DNA from 2 places in the Pseudodesulfovibrio sp. S3 genome. Region 2 is predicted to be linked to the other one. Evidence: predicted binding sites of a transcription regulator. Region 2 holds the regulator's gene; the other holds the start of a gene.
The links. The regulator sigma-54, encoded in region 2, starts transcription at its own class of promoters, with help from an activator protein. The targets are predictions, from matches to a motif close to CTGGCACGGNNNNTGCTT.
Positions count from the first base shown of each region.

Region 1: a site for sigma-54 is predicted at 1,972-1,989, ahead of DWB63_RS05620 (anion permease). Genes of this name have one in related genera too.

Region 1 is NZ_QTZO01000004.1:53,420-57,845, forward strand. It holds gene DWB63_RS05615 (hypothetical protein) at 1-373, shown strand, start outside; gene DWB63_RS05620 (anion permease) at 524-1,927, opposite strand; tRNA gene DWB63_RS05625 (tRNA-Met) at 2,266-2,342, opposite strand; gene DWB63_RS05630 (glycosyltransferase family 2 protein) at 2,505-3,227, shown strand; gene DWB63_RS05635 (lipid A biosynthesis domain-containing protein) at 3,232-3,495, shown strand; gene DWB63_RS05640 (VTT domain-containing protein) at 3,479-4,195, shown strand; gene DWB63_RS05645 (phosphatase PAP2 family protein) at 4,192-4,426, opposite strand, start outside.
Region 2 is NZ_QTZO01000003.1:57,164-61,589, reverse strand. It holds gene rapZ (RNase adapter RapZ) at 1-631, opposite strand, end outside; gene DWB63_RS03945 (PTS sugar transporter subunit IIA) at 650-1,099, opposite strand; gene raiA (ribosome-associated translation inhibitor RaiA) at 1,102-1,644, opposite strand; gene rpoN (RNA polymerase factor sigma-54) at 1,680-3,089, opposite strand; gene lptB (LPS export ABC transporter ATP-binding protein) at 3,320-4,045, opposite strand; gene DWB63_RS03925 (LptA/OstA family protein) at 4,046-4,426, opposite strand, start outside.

The DNA of each region.
Region 1 (4,426 bases), on a different contig from region 2:
GACGGCGGCCGGTACACCAGGAGACGGCTCCGAGATGGAAGAGTTCCTGGACGAGCAGGTTTCACCCGGCAATCTTTTCCATGGCCCGGCGAGCGTTATTGAGGACTCTTCCTCAGCGCTTGAGCCTGTGCATACGGATAGCCATGGGCACATCGCTTCCGAAACACTGTGTTGTGCAGAGATTTTTTCCGATCATCATATGAGCGGCGGTGCGGCGTTTGTCGGTACAGAAGCTTCTTCTTGCGGTTCAAGTCTGCTCGGCGTTGCCCCGGTTTTGCCGGATGTCGATATGGTCACCTGCTCGCTGGTCGATATATACGACCCCATCAACGACACTATCCAGCAGTTGGTGGAATCGCCGCATTATCTTTAGCCTACACCTGAACTCAGTATAGGAAAGGCGGACCACCATGGTTCGCCTTTTTTGGTGGAATCTGGCCCTGGCGGATACTGACTGATGGCAATACAAAACCGGCCACATCAAACGATGCGGCCGGTTGCGATTCTGTGGTCTCGGAGTCTGTTAGACGTAAAAAACGGTCACTGCGATCATGGCCGCAAGATAAAGACCTCCGAAGACGGCTCCCAGCGCCCACCAGCGTGCCTGGCTGATGAAACCGGCTCCGTACCAGATGGGTGAGGGGCCGGTGGCATACGGAGTGATGATACCCATGAGGCCGAGGGAACCTGCGAGCATCAGGGCGAGTTTCGGCAGCATCTCGGGGGGAAGCAGCGGGGCTGCTGTGGCCATGAACAGCGGCAGCAATGCCGTTGTATGCGCCGTGGTGCTGGCAAAGAAGTAGTGAAGCACGAAGAAGAGGATTACCAGCATGATGACAACGGTCGAGGGCGACATGCCCACAAGGTTGTTGGCGATCATGTCGCCGATCCAGGCGAGAACACCGGTTTTCTTCAGGCCGCTTGCCATGGCCACCAGGGTGGCGAACCAGACGAGCACGTTCCAGGCACCCTTGTTGGTGATGACATCTTCCCAGGTGATGATGTTGGTCAATATCATGAGCGAGAGCACGAAGACGGCGGCAACGGTGCTGTTTACTCCAAGCTCCTTGCCGAATATCCAGAAGATCAAGGCCATGATGGCGTAGCCGAGCATCATCAGTTCCTTGATGGAGGTCTTGCCCATTTTATTTAGCTCTTCTTTGGCCCAGGCAGGAGCTTCAGGAGAATGCTTTTGGGTCGGAGGATAGATGACATAGGCCAGCCAGGGGGTCAGCAGGAAGAGCGGCAGCATGGCCGGGAGCATTATCTTGGCCCATTGGCCCCAGGTGATGACGATGTCTGAGGACTTTTGGATCATGTCCACGGCCAACAGGTTCGGTGCAAGGGCGGTCAGGAACATGGAGCTGGTCACACAGGTGGCGGCGATGCCCACCCAGTGCAGGTAGGCACCCATTTTGCGCGGTTCATTATCCGGTGTGGAGTTGAACATGGGGGGAATGTTGCTGGCGATGGGGTAGATCGTACCCGCGCTGCGAGCGGTGTTGGAAGGCATGAACGGGGCCAGGACTGCGTCCGAAAAGGCGATGGCGTAGCCGAGACCGAGGGTGCTTTTGCCGAGGAATCGGATCAGGTGGAGGCTGATGCGTTTTCCAAGCCCTGTTTTCTGGTAGCCGAGCGCGAACATGAAGGCCGCGAAGATGAGCCAGATAACGCCGTTGGAGAAACCAGACAGCATCCAGTTGCGGCTTGCCGTTGCACTGGGGTCCACCAGGCCGAGGACCGCAACCAGGGTGACCCCTGCCAGGCCGACCAATGCGGCCGGGACTGGTTCGATGATGAGGCCGACAACAACGCCCACGAAAATGCTGAGGAAATACCATCCCTCGGGAGTGAGTCCTTCAGGTGTCGGGATGAGCGCCATGAGAACGGCAACAATAATCGGAGAGAATTTTTTAATAATGTTCATGTAATGGCCTCTTACTAATTGATTTACAGGTGATACACTGAAATAAGCTCAGACCATGTCAATCAGGTTAAAGGGGGTGAAAGTTATATATCGATTGAAGTATTGCCAGAAAGAAGAAGAATCGTCAAATAGCGCACATACTTATTTGATAACCAACCTAATTAAAAAATATAATTAGAGTGTGTCCGTTTTCTGGCCACAGTTCCTCCAAGTTCGTGGGGCTGGTGCAGAGAGGGTGGATGGTTGAGAAATGGGGTAGGAGCCGGAATGGATGTCGGCATCTGGTTTGCCATACGAAAAACCGGCTACATCAATATGATGTAACCGGCTGATTTCTTTGGTAGCGGGGACAGGATTTGAACCTGCGACCTTCGGGTTATGAGCCCGACGAGCTACCGTACTGCTCCACCCCGCGACACGTGAGAAAGAGGTTCTATGTGGGGGACGGGTTTTTGTCAACCACTTATTTTTTGAAAATTGAAAAAAGATTGTCCGGCTGGCGGCAGTCCGTGCTCGGCGCGGAAAAGCGCAGCAAAAAGTTTACAATCGGCTCTGAATTCCGTACATCACCTCCCATATGAGCAACACAGACAAATTTTCAGTGGTGCTGCCGGTTTTCAACGAACAGGATAACCTGCAGACCCTGTTTTCCGAGATCAGGGCTGCGGCCGACTCCACGGGGCGACCGTGGGAGGCGGTTTTCGTGGACGATTGCAGCACGGATAACAGTCTTTCCATCATACGCGCGCTCGCCGATGAATATCCCGAGGTCCGCTATGTGGCCTTTGCCGAGAACCGGGGACAATCCGCCGCCTTTTGCGCTGGATTCGATGCCGTTAATTCCGGTATCGTCGTCACCATGGATTCCGACCTGCAAAATGATCCGGCCGACATCCCGGGCATGCTGGACGTCTTCGGCATTGATTGCGAGATGGTCATAGGCTGGCGCACCAAGCGCAAGGACACCTTCATCAAGCGTATTTCCTCGAAGATTGCCAACAAGATCCGAGATTCCATCATGGACGACGGTGTGCACGATACAGGCTGTTCGCTGAAGGTCATGCAGACCGATCTCCTGCGCAGCCTGCCCCGGTTCAGGAACATGCATCGCTATTTCCCCATTCTCATGAAGATGCATGGTGCGCGCATCAGGGAAGTGAAGGTCAACCATCGAGAGCGCGGCGCAGGTGAGTCCAAATACGGCACCCTGGACCGGGCCCTTGCCGGTATCTATGACCTGATCGGCGTCAGGTGGCTGATGAACCGTCATTTCAACTACATCGTGAAAGAGAAGAAGTAACGACATGGCCCTGCCGGCCTATTGGTGGCTCCTGGCCATGGTGCTTGCTGTTCAGGGATTTTTTTTCCTCAGAATCGCCATTTTACGAATGCGCGGGAAAGGAGTACAACCCTTGACGCGCCCGGGGCTGGTTGCCCTTTGCGTGTCCGGGGCTGCCGGATTGCTCTACGGGGCGGTGCAGCACGACCCTGTGTTTGTTGTCGGACAGGCCTGCCTTCTTATCCTCTATTATTATATGCATAAAGAACGAAATGACCAAAGAGAATAGTGATTCCAACCAGAAGAGCATCAAATCCCTGGCCAAGGGACTGTTGATGCTGGCCGGTCTGGGGCTGGCCGTGTATCTTGCCCGGATCGTCGGGCTGGGAGACATGCTCGCCAATACCCAGTGGTTCAACGATCATGTGCTCGGCAGGGGACCGCTTTCAGTCCTCATCTTTCTCGGCGTGGGCGCGATTTTTACCGCCGTGGGACTGCCGCGCCAGCTTATCGGTTTTCTCGGTGGATTCGCCTTCGGCGTTGCCACGGGCACTCTGCTTGCCACTGTCGGGGCCGGGCTGGGATGTGCCATGGCTGCGGTTTACGCCCGCATGGGCGGGCGGGAGCTGGTGGAGCGCAAGCTGGGATCACGGTTGGAGAAGGTGAACGGATTCCTTCAGCATGAGCCTTTCAACACAGCCCTGGCCATCAGGTTGTTCCCTCTGGGGAGTAATCTGATCACCAACCTGGCTGCCGGAGTCAGTTCCATTCCTCTGGTTTCCTTTGTCCTCGGGTCCACCTTGGGCTACATCCCGCAAAATTTCATTTTCGCCCTCTTTGGTGCGGGCATGAATCGCGAGTCAGCCTTGGGTGTGGCCTTGTCCGTGGGCATGAGCATCGTGCTCTTTGTTGTGTCGGGTTGGATGGGAATCAGGGTATACCGCCGATACCGCATCCAGGCCAAGAATCTGGTCGAGACTGAAGATTAGTCTGGTCGGAGTGCTGGAAAACGTTTTTCCATTTCTTTCCAGATGAGCCAGATTACTCCGGCGACGACCAGGCCCCAAAGCCATCCGGCCAGAACATCCGTGGGATAGTGTTTTCCGAGATAGACGCGTGAATAGCCGACTGCAAGGGGTGCGAGCAGCAGCCATTTCTTCAGGGAAGGCCACAGGAGCAGGGCAAGCACGGCCAGGCACATGGTGGTGGAACTGTGGGCG
Region 2 (4,426 bases):
CGGACAATGGCCTGAGTTCCTTTACAAAATATGGATTGGGCAGGAATCGTAAATCAAAAACCAGATCGGCCTCGGAAGGAACTCCATACTTGAAACCAAAGGTGATGATATGCACCCGCATACCGCGTCCAGCTTCTTCGATGGACGACCACTTGGTCTGTATGACGCGGCGAAGGTCGTGGATGGAATAATCCGTAGTGTCAAGGACCAGAGCCGCTCCAGAACGCACTGGAGCCAGGAGTTCCTTCTCCTGTTCCAAGGCCTGTTCCAGGCCAAGATTCCGGCTCTCCAGAGGATGGGGGCGGCGCGTGGTGGCGTAACGCCTGACGAGTTCACCCATTTTGGCCTCCAGGAACAACACCTGAGGTGCAATTCCCAGATTGGCAAAATCATGTAAGGCCTGCTCCCATCCATCGACAAACTCAAATTGCCGTAAATCCATGCCCAAGGCCAGCCCTCTGTATTTGCTATCGAATTTGAGAATCAGATCAGCAATCTTGGGTGACATCTCTGATGGCAACCCGTCAATACAGAAAAAACCAAGGTCTTCGAATACCTTGAGGGCAGTACTTTTTCCGGAACCGGAAAGTCCCGTAATAATGACAACAGGGAATGGATTTGTCGGGGTCAATGGAAGCCACCTGCCCCTTTAAACGCCCTTGAGAAGCCCCCACAGGGCTTCAAGGTTGTCAGCAGCCTGAAATGCCTTGCGGAACTCCTCGTCCTTGAGAAGACGGGATATCTGTGCAAGTACTCTCAAGTGCATACCAGCCACCTGCTCCGGTGCCAGTACTAAAAAGATAAATGTACATGGATTATGGTCAAGAGCCTCAAATTCAACACCTTTTTGACTTCTCCCAACGACCACGACAACTTTATCAAGGTCATCCAACTTGCCATGGGGAATGGCAATTCCGTCACCAATACCCGTAGTACCGAGTTTTTCACGTTCAAGAAGGACACGGACCGCCTGGTCCGTGTCCATCTCTGGATATTTATCGCCCAGCGGGACGATGAGTTCCTTCAGTACGTCCGATTTGGTCACGGACACAAGGTCTGGAAGGATAAGCTCCTTCGCCAAATATTCACCGAGCTTCATAGTTAGTTTCCAGGGTCGATCAGGCCGTAATCGCCGTTCTTTCTTTTATAAATCACATTGACGCCTTCCGTCTCCGCATTGCGAAAAACAAGGAAGTCGTTTTCACGGGCATCAAGTTGCATTGCCGCTTCATCCACGGACATGGGCTTAGGCTCATACGAATCCGTCCCGACAATTGTTGGGGGGGCGTTGGAAGCCATGTCTTCATAGGACAGGTAGTTCATCTGCACCATTTTATTCGGTTGAGCCTGCCGGGGCCGATTCTTCATCTTTTCCCGCATCCTGCGCAATTGGGCTTCAAGCTTGTCCAGAACCATGTCTATGGTAGAGTACATATCTTCGGAATCTTCGTAGGCGGATATATGTATGCGATCCGAATTGAGGATCACATCCGCCTTGTGGCGAAACTTGTCGACCAACAGATTCACCTGAAGATCGGCTTCAGCATCGGAAACGTATTTGGACACCTTTTCAAACCGCTTTTCAGCGTAGCCCTTGAGATGATCGGACGGCTCAAAGTTCTTGAAAGTGAAGCTGATGTTCATACGCTGCCTCCTGGTTGTGAGTGCGACAAGCAGAATCAGAAATACTGCTTGCGTTTTGAAGACGAAGCAATCCCCATTGCCGAACGGTATTTGGCAACCGTGCGCCTGGCGATATTGACATCAAGCTTTTCTTGAAGAATTTCGCCAATCCGTTCATCGCTGAGCGGTTTCTTCGTGTCTTCACCTGAGATCATTTGCTTGATGAGGGCCTTGACGCTTTCCGAACCCACCTGCGAACCATCGTTCAAATCCAGAGCAGAATTGAAAAAGAATTTCAACTCGAAAATGCCGTGCGGAGTTGAAACGTATTTACTTGTGGTTATACGGCTCACTGTGGATTCGTGCATCTCGATATCCTCGGCTACCTCCTTGAGAATCAAGGGCTTGAGCTTAGTCACACCCTCTTCGAAAAAACCTCGTTGAAAGCGGACAATGCTCTCTACTACTTTATACAATGTTCGCTGCCGCTGGTACAGGCTTTTCATAAGCCAGGCGGCAGAGCGCATCTTTTCCTGAAAGTACTCTTTTTCCTTGTCAGCCGCACCCTTCATGGAATCCATGTAGAAGGTGTTCATCTGCAGCCGGGGCATTCCGTCTTCATTGAGAATGATGACGAAATCCTCGCCATACTTGTACACAAAGACATCCGGGCTGACATAGTGCGGTTCCGTGCTGGAAAAATTGGCTCCGGGCATGGGATCCAAGGTCTGAAGCAAATCAAGATACGCCTTGAGTTCATCCATGGATATCTTGAATTTGCGAGTCAAAGGCTTATATCGATTCTTCTCCAGATCCTCCAGATGGTCGCGAACCAAGGACACGAGAATCGGATCGTCGTATCCAAGAACCTCCATCTGCACGAGCAGACATTCCTGGGGAGTTCTGGCCGCCACTCCAACAGGATCAAGATGCTGGACACGAAGAATAACGGATTCAACTTCTTCTTCAGTGGCCTGAACCATGGAAGTCAATTCTTCCATGGTGGCCTGAAGGTATCCGTTGGAATCAATGTTGCCGAGAATGACATCACCAATGGCGATTTCATGCTCCGTAAAAGTGGAAAGCCTCATCTGCCAGCTGATGTGTCCTTCAAGTGACGGCTTGGAGGCAAGCCGAGCTTCAAAGGACATCCCCTCCTCAAGCATTTCGGCATCACGGGACGCGGCCTGCTTGGAGGTGCTGGAAAACTCGCCGAGATAATTTTCCCAGTCCGCTGTGCGAACCAGTTCTTCCTGAACTTGAGACTCGGTCAGCACTTCGGGAGTTTCAGGAACCAGGGCTTCGTTCTCGGCTTCATCAAGAAAAGGATTCTCCAAAAGCTCTTGCTGCACAGTCTCAAGCAGTTCAAGACGGGAAAGTTGCAGCAGCTTAATGGCCTGCTGCAACTGGGGCGTCATGACCAGTTGCTGAGAAAGCTTGAGTTGTTGTCTGAGTTCCAATCCCATAATCTTGAGGCTGCTCTTTTTTTTAACGTGGAAAGAATATACTTTTTTCCAGACAGTCCCGCATTAATATGATTTCATTGTGCCACAGCTGAATCGAGGACGCAATACAATTGTTATAACATCCCGTTACTATTAATAATCCAACAACAAAATTTGAGCATGAAAAAAGTGTACCAACCTTTGGGTACTGTGTAAATCGCCAAAGCGTGAAAGTTATGGAAAAGGGGAATTTACAGGCTGAAATCTTCGCCCAGATATATCTGTCGGGCACGACTTGATTGAACGATCTCCTCAGGAGATCCTTCCAAAATGACAGTCCCTTCGTAAACCAGATAGGCTCTGTCGCAAATGTTCAATGTTTCCCTGACATTATGATCTGAAATCAGGATACCGATCCCCATGCTCTTGAGCACGGAAATGATTTCTTGAATATCAATGACCGCGATAGGATCGATGCCGGCAAATGGTTCGTCCAGCAAAATGAACTGAGGGGACAGGATCAACGCCCGGGCGATCTCCAGCCTGCGCCGTTCGCCGCCGGACAAGAACATGGCCGCCTGGTCCGCCAACCTGGAAATGGTGAACATCTCCATCAGCTCATCGGCTCGCGCTTGCTGCTCTCTCGACGTCATCGAGGTCTGTTCGAGAATGATTTCCAGATTCTGCCGAACAGTCAGTTTCTTGAATATGGAACTCTCCTGCGGGAGGTAGCTCACGCCCAATCGAGCACGCTCATGCAGCGGCTTGTCCGTCAGGGTTTGGCCCCCCAGCGAGACATGCCCGGTGTTGGGTTCGACGATACCCACAAGCATATAGAAAGTAGTCGTCTTGCCTGCACCATTGGGGCCGAGAAGCCCGACAACTTCCTTGGGGTTGAGCTCAAGATTGATGCCACGCACGACCTCTTTGTGGCCGTAACGCTTGGAAAGATTTGCCGCCCGGAGTCCGTCGGCCATTTACTTCACCTTCAGGTTGTCAGGGGTCATGAATATCGCCTTGACGCGTTTCTCGCTGCCGCCGATGACCTCAGATCGGTTGTCCTTGATGTGAAAATTGATCACTTCTCCGGTCAGGCTGTTGGGCCCGTCCACCAAGAGAGGGCTTTGCTCCATCTTGAGGGTCTGCGTAACCACGAAATACGTCAGCTTTCCGCAAGACCCTTCGGTGGTGCCTTTTTTGGCCCGGACATTGCCCTGGGCGATAACGCGATCCACACTGTCAGCGGAAAATTTCTTATTCTCCTTGGAGGACAGGTAGGCAGAAATGTTGTCTGCCCACAGGGTCAACTCTCCATGCACCGCCACCACATTCCCCACAAAGGCAACGACTTTTCCGGA